4 regions of the Serratia plymuthica genome follow, and region 3 is predicted to be linked to each of the others. Evidence: predicted binding sites of a transcription regulator. Region 3 holds the regulator's gene; each other region holds the start of a gene.
The links. The regulator PhoB, encoded in region 3, activates phosphate uptake and scavenging genes when phosphate is short. The targets are predictions, from matches to a motif close to CTGTCATAAAACTGNCNNAT.
Positions count from the first base shown of each region.

Region 1: glpT (glycerol-3-phosphate transporter) is a predicted target of PhoB. The motif match lies at 2,263-2,282, and genes of this name have one in related genera.
Region 2: ugpB (sn-glycerol-3-phosphate ABC transporter substrate-binding protein UgpB) is a predicted target of PhoB. The motif match lies at 3,276-3,295, and genes of this name have one in related genera.
Region 4: pstS (phosphate ABC transporter substrate-binding protein PstS) is a predicted target of PhoB. The motif match lies at 2,505-2,524, and genes of this name have one in related genera.

Region 1 is NZ_CP068771.1:3,315,912-3,321,048, reverse strand. It holds gene glpQ (glycerophosphodiester phosphodiesterase) at 1-673, opposite strand, end outside; gene glpT (glycerol-3-phosphate transporter) at 756-2,111, opposite strand; gene glpA (anaerobic glycerol-3-phosphate dehydrogenase subunit A) at 2,474-4,117, shown strand; gene glpB (glycerol-3-phosphate dehydrogenase subunit GlpB) at 4,107-5,137, shown strand, end outside.
Region 2 is NZ_CP068771.1:3,286,467-3,291,603, forward strand. It holds gene ugpE (sn-glycerol-3-phosphate ABC transporter permease UgpE) at 1-699, opposite strand, end outside; gene ugpA (sn-glycerol-3-phosphate ABC transporter permease UgpA) at 696-1,583, opposite strand; gene ugpB (sn-glycerol-3-phosphate ABC transporter substrate-binding protein UgpB) at 1,793-3,112, opposite strand; gene JK621_RS15380 (PLP-dependent aminotransferase family protein) at 3,361-4,548, opposite strand; gene livF (high-affinity branched-chain amino acid ABC transporter ATP-binding protein LivF) at 4,684-5,137, opposite strand, start outside.
Region 3 is NZ_CP068771.1:810,701-815,837, reverse strand. It holds gene JK621_RS03845 (PstS family phosphate ABC transporter substrate-binding protein) at 1-251, opposite strand, end outside; gene phoR (phosphate regulon sensor histidine kinase PhoR) at 268-1,584, opposite strand; gene phoB (phosphate response regulator transcription factor PhoB) at 1,609-2,298, opposite strand; gene sbcD (exonuclease subunit SbcD) at 2,523-3,755, shown strand; gene sbcC (exonuclease subunit SbcC) at 3,752-5,137, shown strand, end outside.
Region 4 is NZ_CP068771.1:3,520,204-3,525,340, reverse strand. It holds gene glmU (bifunctional UDP-N-acetylglucosamine diphosphorylase/glucosamine-1-phosphate N-acetyltransferase GlmU) at 1-154, shown strand, start outside; gene glmS (glutamine--fructose-6-phosphate transaminase (isomerizing)) at 435-2,264, shown strand; gene pstS (phosphate ABC transporter substrate-binding protein PstS) at 2,601-3,641, shown strand; gene pstC (phosphate ABC transporter permease PstC) at 3,731-4,687, shown strand; gene pstA (phosphate ABC transporter permease PstA) at 4,689-5,137, shown strand, end outside.

The DNA of each region.
Region 1 (5,137 bases), 2.5 Mb from region 3:
CCATGCCCATCTTCGGTTCCAGTTCGGTTTTAATCCGCTTCAGTTCGTTGGCGTCGAAGCATTGCAGATAAACATTGTCGCCCTTGCCGGTGTAACCATACTGCTTCAACACCGCCAGCACTTTGCTGGAGATATCCTTGCTTTCCTGCTTGTGGAACCACGGCGCCTTGATTTCCGGGTAAATACCGATGTTTTTGCCGGTCGAATGGTTCAGCCCCTGCACAAATTCGATCTCTTCCTGGAAGGTATGGACGCGGAAGTCCGATTTGCCCATCGGGAAGCGGCCAGGGTAGCCCTGCACCTTTTTGCCGTTTTCGATCTCAAAGCCTTCCGTGAACTTCAGCGACTTGATTTCCGCCAGGGTAAAGTCGATGGCGTAATAACGGCCGTCTTTGCGTGCCCGGCTCGGGAAGCGCTCGGCCACGTCGGTAACGCGATCGAGGTAATGGTCATGCAGCACCACCAGCTCGTTGTCCTTGGTCATCACCAGGTCCTGCTCGAGGAAGTCCGCACCCTGCGCGTAGGCCATCGCCTTCGCCGGCAGCGTGTGTTCCGGCAGATAGCCGCTGGCGCCACGGTGGGCGATCACCACCTTGTCCGCCGCCTGTACGGCACTGACCATTGAGGTGGCCAGGATGATCCCTGTCAGCAGGGCTTTGACTTGAGTCCGCATTCTGTAATTCTCCATGTTGTAGGTGCAGGGCAATAAAAAGGCCGCAGCGCGGCCTTTAAATAATGCGAAATTTGTATGACGCTTAGCCGCGTTTGTTGGCTGCGATTTCTGCGTGGTGCTTTTTCTCGCTCAGCATGGTCAGCAACAGCAGCACTACCGCGCCGATACTGCCGCCAATCATCACCATAAAGCCGCCGTCCCAACCGAAGTAGTCCACGGTGTAACCGACGATGGCGCTGGCCGCAACGGAACCGCCCAGGTAACCGAACAGACCGGTGAAGCCCGCTGCGGTACCGGCCGCTTTCTTCGGTGCCAGTTCCAGCGCATGCAGGCCGATCAACATCACCGGGCCGTAAATCAGGAAGCCGATGGTGATCATGCAGGCCATGTCGATGCCAGGATTACCGACCGGGTTGAGCCAGTAAACGACGGTAGCGATGGTCACCAGCGTCATAAAGAACACGCCGGTGGCGCCGCGATTGCCTTTGAACACTTTGTCCGACATCCAGCCGCACAGCAGGGTGCCCGGAATACCGGCGTATTCGTACAGGAAGTAGGCCCAGGAAGACTTATCCAGCGCGAAATGCTTCACTTCTTTCAGGTAGGTCGGTGACCAGTCCAGAATGCCGTAACGCAGCAGGTAAACGAACACGTTGGCCACGGCGATGTACCACAGCAGCTTGTTCGGCAGAATGTATTGCATGAAGATCTGCTTGGCGGTCAGCTCTTCTTCCGCTTTCTCGCTGTAGTCGTCCGGGTAATCGTTTTTGTATTCTTCGATCGGCGGCAGGCCACAGGATTGCGGCGTATCGCGCATCAGCGCAAAGGCGATCAGGGCCACCAGAATGGCGCCGAAGGCCGGCATGTACAGCGCCGCGTGCCAGTCGTTGAACCAGGCCATGCCCAGCAGGAACAACAGCGGCGGCAGGCCGCCACCCACGTTATGGGCGCAGTTCCAGACCGAAACGATACCGCCGCGCTCCTTCTGCGACCACCAGTGCACCATGGTGCGGCCACAAGGCGGCCAGCCCATGCCCTGGAACCAACCGCACAGGAACAGCAACACGAACATGACCGCGATGCTCGATGTCGCCCAGGGAACGAAGCCCATGAACAACATCACTGCGGCAGCCAGTATCAGGCCGGCAGGCAGAAACACGCGTGGGTTGGAGCGGTCGGAAACCGACCCCATGATGAATTTGGAAAAACCGTAGGCGATGGAAATACCCGACAGCGCGAAACCGAGGTCGCCGCGGCTGAAACCCTGGTCGATCAAATACGGCATGGCCAGGGTGAAGTTCTTACGCACCAGGTAGTAGGCGGCGTAACCGAAGAAAATCCCCATAAATATTTGCCAGCGCAATTTACGGTACAGCGGGTCGACTTTGTCGACCGGCACACGGGAAATGTGTGCTGCCGGCTTAAAAATACTCAACATGAGCGCCTCCGATGGCTTTTAGTTATCACATCAATATGATTGTCTACGTTCATTTGATGATTGAGCGGATATCGTATGTGGTGTTTTTTTGTTCCATAACGAGCGTCATCCTAGTCAAAACAGCCTGGTGTCGCTGTGATGAATGGCGCAAATGTTACACTTTTATGAAACTACGGCGGATTTTGAGCGATTCGTTAACGTTATGAAATAGAAAAACGGCCAAAAATCGTGATTCCGATCACATTCATGGTTTTTTGTGGACATTTTGTTTTCGTTTTAAGTTCGTTATTGTTCCTTATCAAACAAAGACCCCAGCAACTGTGACCCAATAGGATAATAACCACGGATCCTGAGGGAGCATCATGAGCAGCCATTCACCGGACAGCGAAACGGATGTGATAATCATTGGCGGCGGCGCAACCGGAGCGGGCATTGCCCGTGACTGCGCGCGTCGTGGCCTGCGTTGCATACTGCTGGAGCGCCATGATATCGCCACCGGCGCCACTGGCCGTAACCACGGTTTGTTGCACAGTGGAGCGCGCTATGCGGTGACCGACGGCGAGTCGGCGCGTGAGTGCATAGAAGAAAACCGCATCCTCAAGCACATCGCGCATCACTGCATCGAGCGTACCGATGGGCTGTTCATTACCCTGCCGCAGGATTCGTTGACCTACCAGCAACAATTTATTGCTTCCTGCCACAGTGCCGGCATCAACGCCGAAGCCATTGATCCGCAACTGGCGTTGCGCCTGGAGCCGGCGGCTAACCCGGCGCTGATCGGCGCCGTGCGGGTGCCGGATGGCACCGTCGACCCGTTCCGCCTGACCGCCGCCAATATGCTCGATGCCCGCGAGCATGGCGCACAGATCCTGACCTATCATCAGGTGGTCGGTTTGTTGCGCGTGGGTGACCGCGTGACCGGCGTGCGCGTTTTCGACCATCAAGCTGCGCGCCGCTACGATATCCACGCCGAGGTGGTGGTCAACGCCGCCGGCATCTGGGGCCAGCAGATTGCGGAATACGCCGATCTGCGCATCCGCATGTTCCCGGCCAAGGGCGCATTGCTGATCCTCGGCCACCGCATCAACAACATGGTCATCAACCGTTGCCGCAAACCGGCAGACGCCGACATTCTGGTGCCGGGCGACACCATCTCACTGATTGGCACCACCTCCACCCACATCGACTATGACCAGATCGACAATATGGTGGTGACGCCGCAGGAGGTGGACATTCTGATCCGCGAAGGCGCGCTGCTGGCGCCGGAACTGGCGCAAACCCGCATTTTGCGCGCCTATGCCGGAGTGCGGCCGCTGGTGGCCAGCGACGACGACCCCAGCGGCCGTAACGTCAGCCGCGGCATCGTGCTGCTCGATCATGCCAGCCGCGATGGGCTGGAAGGATTTATCACCATCACCGGCGGCAAGTTGATGACCTATCGCCTGATGGCACAGTGGGCGACCGATAAAGTGTGTGAAAAGCTTGGGCTGGATAGCCCATGCACTACCGCAGTGGAACCGCTGCCCGGCTCCCGGCAGACGGCGGAGGAAACGGTGCGCAGCGTGGTGGCGTTGCCGGCCAGTATTCGTGGCTCGGCGGTGTATCGCCACGGCGATCGCGCCAGCCTGGTGCCGGCCGGTAATCGGCTGGACAACAGTCTGGTCTGCGAATGCGAGGCGGTCACCGCCGGCGAGGTGCGCTATGCGGTGAACTCCCTCACCGTCAATAATCTGGTGGATCTGCGCCGGCGTACCCGCGTGGGCATGGGCACTTGCCAGGGCGAGCTGTGCGCCTGCCGCGCCGCCGGGCTATTGACGCGCTTTAACGTCGCTACCCCGCAACAGTCAATCGATCAGTTGTCGCATTTCCTCAACGAACGCTGGAAGGGCGTACGCCCGATCGCCTGGGGTGACGCGCTGCGCGAGAGCGAGTTCACCAGTTGGGTTTATCAGGGATTGTGCGGGCTGGATGCACGGGAGAAACGGGAGGCAGATGATGCGATTTGACGTGGTGGTGATTGGCGGCGGCTTGGCGGGTATGGCTTGCGCCATCGGGTTGGCGGAACAGGGCAAGCGCTGCGCCGTGGTCAGCTCGGGCCAGAGCGCGCTTTATTTCTCCTCCGGCTCGCTTGATTTGCTGGCGCAACTGCCCGACGGCACGCCGGTCGACGCGCCGCTGGCTGCGTTGCCAGAGCTGGCGCGACAGGCGCCGCAACACCCTTATGCCTTGATTGGCGCAGAGCGGGTGGCGCTGTTATCTGATGAGGCGGCCCGGCTGTTGCAGCGCTGCGGCCTGAACCTGCAAGGCAGTAATGAAAGGAATCATCTGCGCATTACGCCGCTCGGCACGCGCCGGGCCACCTGGCTCAGCCCACAGGCCATTCCGGTGACGCCGTTGGCCGGTGAACTGCCCTGGGAAAGCATTGCGGTGATTGGCATTGAGGGCTTTTTGGATTTTCAGCCGCAGCTGGCCGCCGATTCACTCATGCAGGCGTTGGGAGTGCGCACCGAGGCCAATGGGTTGCATTTACCTGCGCTGGACCGGCTGCGCAACAATCCCAGCGAGTTCCGGGCGGTGAATATCGCCAGAGTGCTGGACTTGCCGGAAAACCTGATGCCGATGGCGGACGAGCTGCGCCGGCTGGCCGGTGATGCCGAGGCGATTTTCCTGCCGGCCTGTCTGGGGCTGGAGGAGGATGCCCCGCTGGTGGCGTTACAGACGGCGGTGGGCAAACCGGTGCGTCTGTTGCCGACGCTACCGCCTTCGGTGCTGGGCATGCGCTTGCACCAGGTATTGCGCCGGCGTTTGCAACAATTGGGCGGTGTTTTTATGCCGGGGGACAGTATGCTGCGGGCGGATATCGACGCCGGGCGTGTTACCGGTCTTTACACCCGCAACCACGGCGATATTCCGTTGCAGGCGCAGCAGGTGGTGCTGGCCGGCGGCAGCTTTTTCAGTAATGGGCTGGTGGCGGATTTTGACGGCGTGCGCGAGCCGGTGTTTGGGCTGGACGTCGAAAGCCGCGC
Region 2 (5,137 bases), 2.5 Mb from region 3:
GCCCGCCACCGCGGTCCCCATCGAGGCGTCGCTGGTGATCAGGATCGGCCACAGGTACTGGTTCCAGCCGTAGATAAAGGTGATGACAAACAGCGCCGCGAGATTGGTTTTCGACAGCGGCAGCACGATGTCCCAGAAAAAGCGCATCGGCCCGGCACCATCGATGCGCGCCGCTTCCAGCAGCTCATCCGGCAGCGTCATGAAGAACTGGCGCAGCAGGAAGGTCGCGGTCGCCGAGGCCATCAGCGGCAGCGTCAGGCCGGTGTAGCTGTCCAGCAGGTTCAGGGTGGAGATCACCTCCACCGTCGGGAAAATACGCACTTCCACCGGCAGCATCAGGGTAAGGAAAATCAGCCAGAAAAACAGGCTGCGCAGCGGGAAACGGAAATACACGATGGCATAGGCCGACAGCACCGACACCAGGATTTTGCCGAAGGTAATCGCCAGCGCCATGATCACGCTGTTCAGCAGCAACAGCGAGAACGGCACCTTGAGGTTACCCACGCCGCCCTGCCAGATATTGCGGATGTTTTCCCACAGATGGCCGCCCGGTATCAGGGTCATCGGCACCTGAAACACCTGCTTATCGTCCAGCGTAGCGGCGACAAAAGCCACGTACAGCGGGAACAGCACCACCAGCACGCCGATAATCAGCATTACGTGGCTGAAGATATCCAGCCCGCGTCGGTTCTCAATCATTGGTAGCGCACCTTACGTTCGACAAAGCGGAACTGGATCACCGTCAGGCCAATCACCAACAGCATCAGGATCACCGACTGCGCCGCTGAGCTGGACAGATCCAGGCCGGCAAAGCCTTCGCGGTAGATCTTGTAGATCAGCGTGGTGGTGGACTGTACCGGGCCACCGCCGGTGGCGGCATCAATCACCGGGAAAGTATCGAAGAAGGCGTACACCAGGTTAACCACCAGCAGGAAGAAGCTCACCGGGGTGATCAACGGCAACACCAGGTTGAAGAAACGCCGCACCGGGCCGGCGCCGTCGATAGCCGCCGCTTCCACCAGCGAACGCGGGATCGATTGCAGGGCCGCCAGGAAAAACAGGAAGTTATAGCTGATTTGCTGCCACACCGAAGCCAGCACCACCAGGAACATCGCCTGCCCGCTGTGCTGCGCATGGTTCCAGTTGTAACCCAGTCCGCCAAGGAAATGGGTGATCAGCCCCAGGCCGGGGTTAAACAAGAAGATCCACAATACCGCCGCCACGGCGGGGGCCACGGCGTAGGGCAAGATCATCAGCGTCTGGTAAATCCGGCTGCCGCGCAGCACGTAATCCACCAACGCGGCGAAGAACAGCGACACCACCAGCCCGATACCCGCCACCAGGAAGCTGAAAATCAGCGTGGTGTAAAAAGAATCGAGATAGTACGGGTCCTGGAACAGTTGGCTAAAGTTATCCAACCCGACGAACTGGCTGGACAGGCCAAAGGGATCGAGGCTCTGCACCGAATACCACAGCGCCTCGCCGGCGGGCCACAGGAAAAATATTGCGGTTATCAGCAACTGCGGCAGCACCAAAACATAGGGCAGCCAGCTGCAGCCAAAACCGGGACGATGTGAGCTCATAATCAGGGACTCATGAAGACAAAAGACAGGTGACTCAAAACGAGGTGAAGTGCGGTAGCCAAAATCATCACTTCAATAATTCCAGTTGACGTAGCGAGCGCCGCCAGATTGGGTGCGGACAGCGCACAGGACCCGGAGCGTACAGGTAGTACGAGAGGAGTCCGAGCACTGCCCAATCCCAAGCTGGCAAGCGCAGTAGTCAAATGGGATTATTGCGTCGAAGATTCGAAGCGGCGCAGCAATACATCGCCGCGTTGTACGGCAGCGTCCAACGCTTGCTGTGGCGTTTTCTTGCCGGTCCACACGCCTTCCAGTTCTTCATCCACCACGCTGCGGATCTGCGGCATATTGCCCAGACGCAGGCCCTTGGTGAACGGCAATGGCGGCTTGTTCAGCATTTGACGCGTCGCAACGTCGGCGCCCGGGTTCTTGTCATAGAAGCCCTGTTGCTTGGTCAGATCGTAGGCGGCGGTGGTAATGGGCAGGTAGCCGGTTTTCTGGTGCCATTCGGCGGCAATTTCCGGTTGCGCCAAATACTGCAGGAACTCGGCTACGCCCTTGTAGGTAGCGGCATCTTTGCCGTTCATCACCCACAGGCTGGCGCCACCGATGATGGCGTTCTGCGGCGCGTTCTTGGCGTCGGCGTCGTATGGCATCATGCCCACGCCATAGTTGAATTTGGCATAGTGTTTGATGTCCGCCAGCGAACCGGAAGAGGCGGTAGTGATGGCGCAGTCGCCGCTGTAGAACTTCTCGGTCGATTCGTCTTTACGGCCGAAGTAGGTGAAATCACCCTTCTTGTTCATGTCCGCCAGCAGCTGGATATGTTTGACCTGCAAAGGTTTGTTGAACTCCAGCTTGGCGCTGGCGCCGCCGAAGCCGTTGTTTTCGGTAGCGAACGGCACACCGTGCCAGGCGCTGAAGTTCTCGAGTTGGATCCAGCCCTGCCAGCCGCTGGCGTAGCCGCACTTCATGCCGGCCTCACGCAGTTTGGCGGTGTCCGCCGCCAGCTCTTGCCAGGTTTTTGGCGGCTGATCCGGGTTCAGGCCGGCTTTTTTGAACGCGTCCTTGTTGTAATACAGCACCGGGGTGGAGCTGTTGAACGGCTGGGACAGCAAATGGCCGCTCTTGTTGTCGGTGTAGTAACCGGCCACCGTCGGCACGAACACCGATTCGTCAAAGTTGATGCCGGCATCTTTGAACACCTGATACACCGGTTTGATCGCTTTGCTCGCCATCATGGTGGCGGTGCCCACTTCGTAAACTTGCAAAATCGCCGGTGCCTTGCCGGAACGGTAAGCCGCAATGCCCGCCGCCAGGTTCTGTTCGTAGTTGCCTTTATAAACCGGAACGATTTTGACGTCGCTATGCGACTGGTTAAAGCGGTCCGCCAGGGAATCCACTTCTTTCCCCAGTTCACCTTCCATCGAATGCCAGAACGGGATCTCGGTCGCCGCCAGTGCCTGAGTGCTGACCGCCAGGGTCAACGCGACGCACAGCGTAGTTTTGCGAATAGCGTAGGTGAGCATGCCTAACTCCTGAAAAAAGCTGGTGTATCCCCTGCATCTTTCAAGCCGCAGCCGCGTTGCTGCAACGTGAAATCTCTTGGGGCAATAAGCGCGTGAGCGAAAAGAATCAGTTTTTTGTTCGGAAGCTAACATGCCATGCTCGGATGACAGAAAAATAACTAAAAAATGACAGCAAGGTGACAGAGAAGTGAAGTGCAGGTTGCGGTTTGATGTCGGCGACGAGGAGAATCTCCCCGCCGCCGCGGGGATTACAGTGAACGACGCAGGCGGGCGACCGCTTCCTGCATCTGTTGTTCAGTGGCGGTGGCGAACGACAAACGGAAGGTTGAGCGATCCGGGTTATCGGAGAAGAAATATTCCCCCGGCACGAACACCACGCCCTGTTGCAGGGTGGTTTTCAGCCATTCGGTGGCGTTGAACGGCTGACGGAAACGCGCCCACAGGAACATGCCGCCCTTCGGCATATCAAAGGTGATGTGATCACCCAGCTCTTTCTCCACCAGCGCAGCCAGGATCTCGCCCTTTTGCTTGTAGGCGGCGCGGATCTTTTCGATCTGCCCCGGCAGACGATCCAGACCCAGGTAGCATTCGACGATGCTCTGCGACAGCGCGCTGGCGTGCAGATCCGCAGCCTGTTTGATGATCGCCACTTTGTGCAGCAGGAACTCAGGCAAAATAGCCCAGCCCAGGCGCAAGCCCGGCGCCAGGATCTTGGAGAAGGTCGAGGTGTAGATAATGTTATCGGTATGGCCCAGCACCCGCTGCGAAACCTGATGCAGCGTGGCGTTACGCTCATCGGTAAAGCGCAGCTCGCCGTACGGATCATCTTCGATAATCAGGAAGTTGTGCTCGGCCGCCAGTTTCACCAGCAGTTCGCGGCGCGGTGCGCTCAGCGTGAGGCCGCTTGGGTTGCCAAAGTTCGGCACCACGTACACGCCCTTGATGCGCTGGGTTTTCAGCAGCTCGGCAAGCTCTTCAACCACCATGCCGTCGCTGTCGGATGACACCGACATGATGTTGGCTTCCGCCAGCTCCAGCGTCTGCAGCGCCGCCAGATAGGTCGGGCGCTCCACCACAAACACGTCGCCTGGGTTGACGATAGCGCGCATCACCAGATCCAACGCCTGCTGGGAGCCGGCGGTCACCATCACTTCTTCTGCCGTGGCGACAACGCCGCGCTCGGCGCACAGCGCGCAAATGCGTTCACGCAGCAGCGGGCTGCCTTCGGTCAGGCCATACTGGAAGGCGCTTTTTGGCTGCTCGGTGATCGCCTGATGGGTGGCAATGCTGAGCCCTTCAAAATCAAACAGGGCATCAGAGGGGATGCCGCCCGCCAGCGAAATGACGTTTTCCATCTTACTGTGCTTGAGCAATTCACGGATTGCCGAGCTTTTTACGTTGACGATGCGCTGCGCGAGTAACCCTTCTGTCTTCATTTCTTATTCTCGTAATCGTTATAAATTTTGTAGGGGCAGGGTACGCGGCGACCGAGCTACTCGGGCGACCCCATTAGCCCCCACAGGGGAGTGAGTGCAGCCAACAACGCTGCAGCTTGAAAAACGACGGGTATTTCAGCCGCCCAGGTAGGCGGAGCGAACTGCTTCGTTTGCTAACAATGCGGCTCCCGTATCTTCCAACACCACGCGCCCGTTTTCCAGTACATAACCGCGATCCGCCAATTTCAGCGCCTGATTGGCGTTTTGCTCCACCAGGAAGATGGTCATGCCCTCTTCGCGCAGCTGCTGAATAATGTCGAAAATCTGCTGGATGATGATCGGCGCCAGCCCGAGGGAGGGTTCGTCGAGCAACAACAGCTTCGGCTGGCTCATCAGCGCGCGGCCGATCGCCAGCATCTGCTGTTCACCGCCGGACATGGTGCCGGAGCGCTGGTTGCGACGTTCCAGCAGGCGCGGGAACAGACCGAACACCCGCTCGATACGCTGCTGGTACTGGTGACGATCGGCAAAAAAGCCGCCCATCGCCAGATTCTCTTCCACCGTCATGCGCGAGAATACCCGGCGCCCT
Region 3 (5,137 bases):
ATTGGCCCAAGCTGCGCCGCCCCCGCCGCCAACGCGGTAGGTGCGGTTGAAGAACCGGCGGCCTGGATCTGCAGATTGACGTTAGGGTAGTGCTGACTGAAGTCCTGCGCCCACAGCGCCATCAGGTTCGCCAGCGTATCTGAGCCGACGCTCGACAGGTTGCCGGACAGCATCCCGTCCGGCTGCGCCAGTGCGCCGCGGCTCGCCAGCAGCGCCAGGCACAGCAACAACCATCGGGTAATTCGGATCATGCCAGCCTCTCGCGCGTTAATTTTTCACCGCATTCTCTGATAAAGCTGCAGGAACAATCAACCGGTTAGGCAAGGTAAAGATGAAACGGGTGCCGATCCCCTGCTCGCTGAGGATCTCCAGCCGCGCATCGTGGTGGCTGAGCGCATGCTTGACGATCGCCAACCCCAGCCCGCTGCCGCCGGTCTGGCGTGAACGGGCTTTATCGACGCGGTAGAAACGCTCGGTCAGGCGCGGAATATGTTCGGCGGCGATGCCCGGCCCGTTGTCGCTGACCTGGAACTGCGCGCCGTTTGGCGTCTGTTGCCAGCTCACCTCAATATTGGTGCCCTTCGGCGTATGATTGACGGCGTTATACACCAGATTCGACACAGCGCTGCGCAGTTGGTCATCGTTGCCGAACACCTTGAGCTGCTCATTCACCCGGAAGCTAATCTCGTGGTTGCCGCCACTCAGCGACTGCGCCTCACGCTGCAACACCCGCAGCATCAGCGGAATATCGACCCGCTCGTTCATATCGACGTTAGGTGCCGCCTCAATGCGCGACAGCGTCAGCAGCTGTTTGACCAGCCCGTCCATGCGCCGGGTCTGCTCCTGCATGGTCCCCAACGCCTTGCCGCGCAGCGAGCCGTCCAGCTCCTCGTCGCTCATCATCTCCAGGTAGCCCTGCAATACCGTCAGCGGGGTACGCAGCTCATGGCTGACGTTGGCGAAGAAGTTGCGGCGCGCGCCTTCCAGCTGGCGCATTTGGGTGACGTCGCGCGCCACCATCAACAGTTGCCCTTCCGAATAGGGCATCACGCGGAACTCGACGTAGTGCTCGTTATTGAGTTGCAGCGTCAGCGGCCGGGTGAACTCCTGCCGTTGCAGATAGTGGCTGAACTCCGGGTAACGCAGCAGGTTAAGGATGTGTTGGCCGTTGTCTTCCGGCCAACGGAATCCCAGCAGATGTTGCGCCAGCCCATTGCACCAGAAGATATTGCCTTCAACGGTGGTCATCACCACCGCATCGGGCAGCGATTCCGCGCCGCTGCGAAAGCGTTTGATCAACAACGCCAGTTCACGACGACGACGACGGTTGCGCTGCTGCATCTGGTACAGGCCGTAAAACAGCGGTTCCCAGCTCCAGCGCCCGGGCGGCGGCGTCATGCTGCGATCGACCCACAACCAGTGGGAAAGTTTGAGTTGGTTGTAGAAATTCCATACCAGCGCCGCCAGCACGGCGGCCAGCAGCAGCCAGGGCAGATAGCCGAAAATCAGCCCCAGCAACAAGGCAGGTAAACAGAAAAGAGCCAGCTCCAGGGCCAGCCTCTTCCAGGAAAGGCGTTCTAGCACAGCATATTCTCCAGCGCGACGCGATCAGTAACGCGTTGAGAATCGGTAGCCGGTGCCCCGAACGGTTTGAACCATTTTGTCATGACCAGTGGTCTCTAACGCCTTACGGAGCCGGCGGATATGCACGTCAACGGTGCGGTCTTCCACATAAACGTTAGTGCCCCAAACGTGATTAAGCAACTGTTCGCGGCTATAAACACGTTCCGGATGGGTCATAAAGAAATGCAGCAGTTTGAACTCGGTCGGCCCCATATCCAGCGCCTGTTCATTAGCCATTACGCGGTGTGACGAAGGGTCCAGGCTCAGCCCTTGCATTTCAATCACTTCTTCCACCGCCATCGGTGAAATGCGGCGCATTACCGCCTTGATGCGCGCCACCAGCTCTTTCGGCGAGAACGGCTTGGTAATGTAATCGTCCGCACCCACTTCCAGACCGCGCACCCGGTCTTCTTCTTCACCGCGCGCCGTCAGCATCATCACCGGAATATCGCGGGTCAGCGCCTCGCGCTTCATGTGTTTGATAAACTGGATACCGGAACCGCCGGGTAACATCCAGTCGAGCAACACCAAATCAGGGAACGGCTCAGACAGGCGCGTCACGGCGCTGTCATAATCCTCGGCTTCCAACGGTTGGTAACCATTCTGTTCCAACACAAAGCACACCATCTCACGGATCGGCGCTTCGTCTTCCACCACCAGTATGCGTCTTGCCATCGTCAATCCTGCCAATGTGTTAGCGATCACAGTTGATTGCGGGCGCCATTATGCGTCAGTTTTGTGACACTTTTATGAAAAAAACAGCCTGTTATAGCCAGTAAGCATAGCGATTATTTCCAGCTTCAAAGAAAAATCATTCAGTTGTCATAATCATTGCGTCACGACAGGAGAGTCTGCCCCCTTTATAATCACCGCCATCAGCTTATCGCCCCGGGAGTGTCATGCGCCTGATCCACACCTCTGACTGGCATCTTGGCCAGTACTTTTTCACCAAAAGCCGCGCCGCCGAGCACCAGGCTTTTTTACGCTGGCTGATCGAGCAAATAGAGCAGCAACGAGTGGATGCGCTGATCGTCGCCGGGGATCTGTTCGACACCGGCTCGCCGCCAAGCTATGCCCGCGAGCTGTATAACCGCTTTGTGGTCGAGCTGCAGCGCACCGGTTGCCAGCTGGTGGTGCTGGGCGGTAACCACGACTCCGTGGCAACCCTGAATGAATCGCGTGAATTGCTTTCCTGCCTGAATACGACCGTGATCGCCAACGCGCAGACTGAAATCGAACAGCAAATCCTGGTCCTGAACCAACGCGACGGCCAACCGGGTGCGGTGCTGTGCGCCATCCCGTTCCTGCGCCCGCGTGACCTGCTCACCAGCCGCGCCGGCGAATCGGGTGGGCAAAAACAGCAGGCGCTGCAAGAGGCGATTGCGGAACACTACCGGCAGCTTTACCAGGCAGCCTGCGCGCGTCGCGACGCGCTCGGTCTGGCGCTGCCTATCGTTGCCACCGGCCACCTGACCACCGTGGGGGTTACCACCTCCGATTCGGTGCGCGATATTTACATCGGCACGCTGGATGCCTTCCCGGCGCAGGCGTTTCCGCCGGCCGATTACATTGCGTTGGGGCATATTCACCGGGCGCAAAACGTCGCCAAATCCGAGCATATCCGCTACAGCGGTTCGCCTATCCCGCTCAGTTTCGATGAGCTGGGCAAACCCAAAAGCGTGTTTATGGTGGATTTCGCCGAAGGCGCCCTGCAACAGGTCACCGCACTGGATATCCCCAGTTTCCAACCGATGCAACTCATCAAGGGCGATTTGGCGCAGATCGAACAACAATTGCGGCAGTTCGCCGATTATCGGGGGGAACTGCCGGTGTGGCTGGATATCGAAGTGGCCACGCAAGACTATCTCAGCGACATTCAACGCCGTATCCAGCTGCTGGCGGATCAACTGCCGGTGGAGGTGGTATTGCTGCGCCGCAGTAAAGAGCAGCGCCGCCAGGCCATTGAACAGCAGGACAAGGAAACGCTCAATGAACTGAGCGTCGATGAGGTCTTCGAGCGGCGGCTGGCGCAAGAGACGGAAATCACAGAGCCCCGCCAACAGCGGATGCGCCAAATGTTCCATCAGGTGGTCGAGGCCGTACGGCACAACGACGAGGAGCCGACCCAATGAAAATCCTGAGCCTGCGGCTGAAAAACCTCAATTCATTGCAGGGCGAGTGGAAGATCGATTTCACCGCTGAGCCTTTTGCCAGCAATGGGCTGTTCGCCATCACCGGGCCAACCGGCGCGGGCAAAACCACCCTGCTGGATGCCATCTGTCTGGCGCTGTACCACCAGACACCGCGCCTTAACGTGACGCCCAGCCAAAATGAGCTGATGACGCGCCACACCGCCGAATCGCTGGCGGAGGTCGAATTTGAGGTCAAGGGCGTCGGCTACCGCGCCTTCTGGAGCCAGCGCCGCGCCAAAAACGCGCCGGACGGCAACCTGCAAGCGCCAAAGGTGGAACTGGCACTGCGTGAAGACGGTAAAATCCTGGCGGATAAAGTCCGCGACAAGCTGGATTTGACCGCCGCAATCACCGGGCTGGATTTCGGCCGCTTCACCAAATCGATGATGCTGTCTCAGGGGCAATTCGCCGCCTTCCTCAATGCCGATGCCAATGACCGGGCCGAACTGCTGGAAGAGCTGACCGGCACCGAGATTTACGGCCAGCTTTCCGAACGGGTTTTCGAGCAGCACAAACAGGCTAAAGCCGATCTGGACGCCTTGCATCAACGCGCCAGCGGCATTGAACTGCTGAATGACGAACAGCGTCAGCAACTGGAGAACCAGTTGGTTGAGCTGAGCGCGCAGGAAACCGCCCTCAGCGAGCAGGCCCGGCAACAGCAACAGGCACTGAACTGGCTGCAACAGTGGCAGCAAACGCAGCACCGGCAGCAGGAATACCAACGCCAGTTGGCCGTCGTGCAACAGGAGCTGGCGGCGGCCGAACCGCAGTTGCAGCAGTTGGCGCGCAGCGAACCGGCGGAGAAATTGCGGCCGCTGCATAACGATCGTCACCGCTGCCGCAGCGAGCAGCAGGCGCTGCAACAGCAGATCGCCCAAATGGCGCAGCAGCAGGAGCATCAGCTTGCGCAGATGGCGCCATTGCAGCAGGCGGTGGAAAAAGCGCGCGCCGAGCAGCAGGCGCAGGCCGAACGCCAGCAGACTCAGCAGCGGCTGATCGACGAGCAGGTCGTCCCGCTCGACCACCAGATTGCCCAGTTGCAAAAAACGCAGACGGAATTGCAGCAGGCGTGCGACAACGCCGCCCGCCAGTGCCATCAGCAGAAAACGGATCTGGAGCAGTTAAACGTTCAACGCAGCCAACTGACCGCGCAGGCCGGGCAGCATCAGGAGACGCTTAACGGCCTTACCGCAGCGCTGATGGCACGGCAACAACAGCAAAATGCGCTGGAAGCGCAGTCACCGCTGGCGGCGCTGCGCCAGCGTCAGGCCGCGTTGGCCGAACTGCGCCCGGCACGCCAGCAACTGTTCACCCTCTCCTCG
Region 4 (5,137 bases), 2.7 Mb from region 3:
TACCCAGCTGGTGGCGCCGGTTTCCGTTGGCAAAGGTTCCACCATTGCCGCAGGCACCACGGTCACCCGTGATATCGCTGAAAACGAGCTGGTACTGAGCCGCGTCAAGCAGGTGCATGTCCAGGGCTGGCAGCGCCCGGTGAAGAAGAAATAACGAGTGTGTTTTGCTTTGGGCTCTGCTTACGAGCCCAATACAAAACATAAAAGTCCTCAATAGATTTTGCGTTGCTGCTAGGCGGCAAGAGTGTGAATTCCCAGGAGCTTAGTTCGCTAAGTGACTGGGATGAGCACTCGTAGCCAACAACGCAGCAGCGCGAAAGATGAAGAGGATAATCCCCACCATCTACAGGCTCGGGGAAGCACGGTAAAAACCGGCGAGATCAGGTCAAGACATCGAAAGCGCCCCGAAAGGCGTTTAATTAGGAATACAACTGATGTGTGGAATTGTAGGCGCAGTAGCGCAACGTGATATTGCAGAAATTCTGTTGGAAGGATTACGCCGTCTCGAGTACCGCGGTTACGACTCCGCCGGTCTGGCGGTGGTTGATGCCGAAGGCAACGTAAGCCGTTTACGCCGCGTAGGCAAAGTTCATAAATTGACCGAAGCCGCAGAACAACACGAACTGCACGGTGGCACCGGTATTGCGCATACCCGCTGGGCAACTCACGGGGAGCCTACAGAGGCGAATGCGCACCCGCATGTTTCCGATTACATCACCGTAGTGCATAACGGCATCATCGAAAACCACGAACCGCTGCGTGAATTGCTGATCGAGCGCGGTTATCACTTCAGCTCTGAGACCGACACCGAGGTGATTGCGCATCTGGTGCATTGGGAACAGCGCCAGGGCGGTACGTTGCTGGAAGTGGTTCAGCGCGTGATCCCGCAGCTGCGTGGCGCCTACGGCACCGTGGTCATGGACAGCCGCGACCCTAGCGTGCTGGTGGCTGCGCGTTCCGGTAGCCCGTTGGTTATCGGCCGTGGCGTCGGTGAAAACTTTATCGCTTCCGATCAACTGGCTCTGCTGCCGGTAACCCGCCGCTTTATCTTCCTGGAAGAAGGCGACGTGGTGGAAGTGACCCGCCGTACCGTCAGCATTTTCGACAAACAGGGCAACGCCATCGAGCGTCCTGAGATCGAATCCAAAGTGCAGTATGACGCCGGTGACAAAGGCGCTTACCGTCACTACATGCAAAAAGAGATCTACGAACAGCCGCTGGCGCTGAAAAACACCCTGGAAGGGCGTTTCAGCCATGGCCAAATCAATCTGAGCGAGCTGGGTCCGCGTGCCGATGAATTGCTGGCTAAAGTGCAGCACGTACAAATCATCGCCTGCGGCACCTCCTACCACTCCGGCATGGTGGCGCGTTATTGGTTCGAGGCGCTGGCTGGCGTGCCTTGCGACGTCGAAATCGCTTCTGAATTCCGCTATCGCAAATCTGCGGTGCGCCCGGGCAGCCTGATCATCACGCTGTCGCAGTCCGGTGAAACCGCCGATACCCTGGCGGCGTTGCGCCTGTCTAAAGAGTTGGGTTATCTGGGGTCGCTGGCGGTGTGTAACGTAGCCGGTTCTTCGCTGGTGCGCGAATCCGATTTGGCGCTGATGACCAAAGCCGGCACTGAAATCGGTGTAGCTTCTACCAAAGCCTTCACTACCCAGCTTGCGGTATTGCTGATGCTGGTGGCGCGTTTGGGTCGTCTGAAAGGCATGGCGGAAAGCGTTGAGCATGAAATCGTGCATGCTCTGCAGGCGTTGCCGGCGCGTATCGAACAGATGCTGTCGCTGGACAAAAACATTGAAGCGCTGGCGGAAGGTTTCTCCGACAAGCATCACGCGCTGTTCCTTGGCCGTGGCGATCAGTACCCGATCGCTATGGAAGGTGCACTGAAGCTGAAAGAGATCTCTTACATTCACGCGGAAGCCTATGCGGCGGGTGAGCTGAAACATGGCCCGCTGGCGTTGATCGACGCCGATATGCCGGTCATCGTGGTGGCGCCGAACAACGAACTGCTGGAAAAACTGAAGTCCAACATCGAAGAAGTGCGCGCGCGCGGCGGCCAGCTGTACGTGTTCGCAGATCAGGATGCCGGTTTCGTCAGCAGCGAAGGCATGACCATCATTCCATTGCCGCACGTGGAAGAAATCGTGGCACCAATCTTCTACACCGTGCCGTTGCAGCTGTTGTCTTATCACGTAGCGTTGATCAAAGGCACTGACGTTGACCAGCCGCGTAACCTGGCGAAGTCTGTCACGGTAGAGTAATCAATTGCTGTTATGTTTGAAAAGCCGGCCTGAGCGCCGGCTTTTTTCATGGTCATATCAACGATGACAATACTGTGACACAGAGGATAAAAGTTGTCGTTTTCAAGTGGATAGCTGCGTCGGCAAAGGTTTTTTTATTGATTAATTATTGTGTGTTTTTGTATTTAACATTATGATTTTTATACGATATTAACCACTTGTTTTACGGTGTAATATAACTGTCATATTTCGTACATTTTACTGTCACCAAACTGTCCTATTTTCCCTCCTGCAGCAATACTTACTCTGATGAAAACGACTTGAAGTCGATTTTTGAATATCCCATTAGGAGGGATTATGAAACTGATGCGTACCACCGTCGCCAGTATTGTGGCAGCGACTTTCTCCCTGACCGCCGTGTCCGCGTTCGCTGCTGCTAGCCTGACCGGTGCAGGTGCGACATTCCCCGCTCCGGTGTATGCCAAGTGGGCAGATTCTTATCAGAAAGAAACCGGCAACAAAGTTAACTATCAGGGGATCGGTTCCTCTGGCGGCGTGAAGCAAATCATCGCCAACACCGTTGACTTTGGTGCCTCTGATGCCCCGTTGTCTGATGAAAAACTGGCGGCTGATGGCCTGTTCCAGTTCCCTACCGTGATCGGCGGCGTAGTGCTGGCCGTTAACATCCCGGGCATCAAATCCGGTGAGTTGACTCTGGACGGTAAAACGCTGGGTGACATCTACCTGGGCAACGTGAAGAAATGGAATGACCCTGCAATCACCAAGCTGAACCCGGGCGTCAAGCTGCCGGATCAGAATATCGCCGTGGTACGCCGCGCCGACGGTTCAGGCACCTCTTTCGTGTTCACCAGCTACCTGTCTAAAGCCAACGCGCAGTGGAAAGAGAAAATCGGCGCAGGCTCTACCGTTAACTGGCCAACCGGTCTGGGCGGCAAGGGCAACGACGGCATTGCCGCGTTCGTACAGCGTCTGCCTGGCTCCATCGGCTATGTTGAATACGCTTACGCCAAGCAAAACAACCTGGCTTACACCAAGCTGATTTCTGCCGACGGCAAGCCGGTCAGCCCGACTGAAGAGAGCTTCAGCAACGCGGCTAAAGGCGTGGACTGGAGCAAAACTTTCGCTCAGGACCTGACTAACCAGAAAGGCGAGGGTGCATGGCCAATCACCTCCACCACCTTCATCCTGGTGCACAAAGAGCAGAAAAACCCGGCTCAGGGCGCAGAAGTGCTGAAGTTCTTTGACTGGGCGTACAAAACCGGCGCCAAGCAAGCCAACGATCTGGATTACGCCTCTCTGCCTAACGAAGTGGTTGAGCAGGTGCGCGCAGCATGGAAAACCAACGTAAAAGACAGTTCCGGTAAAGCACTGTACTAAAGAACGCAGGGGCGCGGGGACACCGCGCTCCAGCCTATTTTGCAGGGCTCACCCATTGAGCTCGCCAGGGTTAAAACAGAGAGTGATCTATGGCTGAGTATAAGCCGACCATCAAAGCACCGAGTAAGAATGGTGATGTCATCTTCAGCGCGCTGGTTAAACTGGCGGCGCTGATTACCCTATTGTTGCTGGGCGGCATTATTGTTTCGCTGATTTTCGCCTCCTGGCCGAGCATGCAGAAATTCGGCTTCTCCTTCTTGTGGACCAAAGAATGGGACGCGCCTGCCGAGCAGTTCGGTGCGCTGGTGCCCATCTACGGCACCGTCGTCACGTCGTTGATTGCCCTGATTATCGCCGTACCCGTGAGTTTCGGTATCGCGCTGTTCCTGACCGAGCTGGCACCAAACTGGTTGAGACGCCCACTGGGCATCGCGATCGAGTTGCTGGCGGCAATCCCGAGTATCGTTTACGGCATGTGGGGGCTGTTTGTGTTCGCCCCGCTGTTTGCCCAATATTTCCAGACCCCGGTCGGCGACGTGTTGTCCGGCATTCCGATAGTCGGCGAGCTGTTCTCCGGCCCGGCGTTCGGTATCGGTATTCTGGCTGCCGGGGTGATCCTGGCGATTATGATTATTCCTTACATCGCTGCGGTCATGCGCGATGTGTTCGAACAAACCCCGGTGATGATGAAAGAATCGGCTTACGGTATCGGCTGCACCACCTGGGAGGTGATGTGGCGTATCGTGCTGCCGTTTACCAAGAATGGCGTGATTGGCGGCGTGATGCTGGGACTGGGCCGCGCGCTGGGGGAAACCATGGCGGTGACCTTCATCATAGGTAACACCTACCAGCTCGACAGTGCTTCACTGTATATGCCGGGCAACAGCATTACCTCTGCGCTGGCCAACGAATTCGCCGAAGCGGAATCGGGCGTGCATACCGCCGCGTTGATGGAGCTGGGCCTGATTCTGTTTGTTATCACCTTTATCGTCCTGGCGCTGTCGAAGTTGATGATCATGCGTCTGGCCAAAAACGAGGGGCGCTAACGTGGTGACTATGGAAATGCAAAACGACCTGACGCTGTTAGAAAGCCGCCGCAAAATGCAGGCCTGGCGTCGCCAGAAAAACCGACTGGCGCTGTTCCTGTCGATGGCGACCATGGTATTCGGCCTGTTCTGGCTGGTGTGGATCCTGTTCTCCACCGTGACCAAAGGCATCGACGGCATGTCGTTGGCGCTGTTCACCGAAATGACGCCACCGCCGAACACGGCGGGCGGCGGCCTGGCCAACGCCATCGCCGGCAGCGGCTTGTTGATCCTGTGGGCCACCGTGTTCGGTACGCCGCTGGGTATCATGGCCGGCATTTACCTGGCGGAATACGGCCGTAAATCCTGGTTGGCGGAAGTCATCCGCTTTATTAACGACATTCTGCTGTCGGCGCCGTCGATAGTCGTGGGCCTGTTCGTCTACACCATTGTGGTGGCGAAAATGGAGCA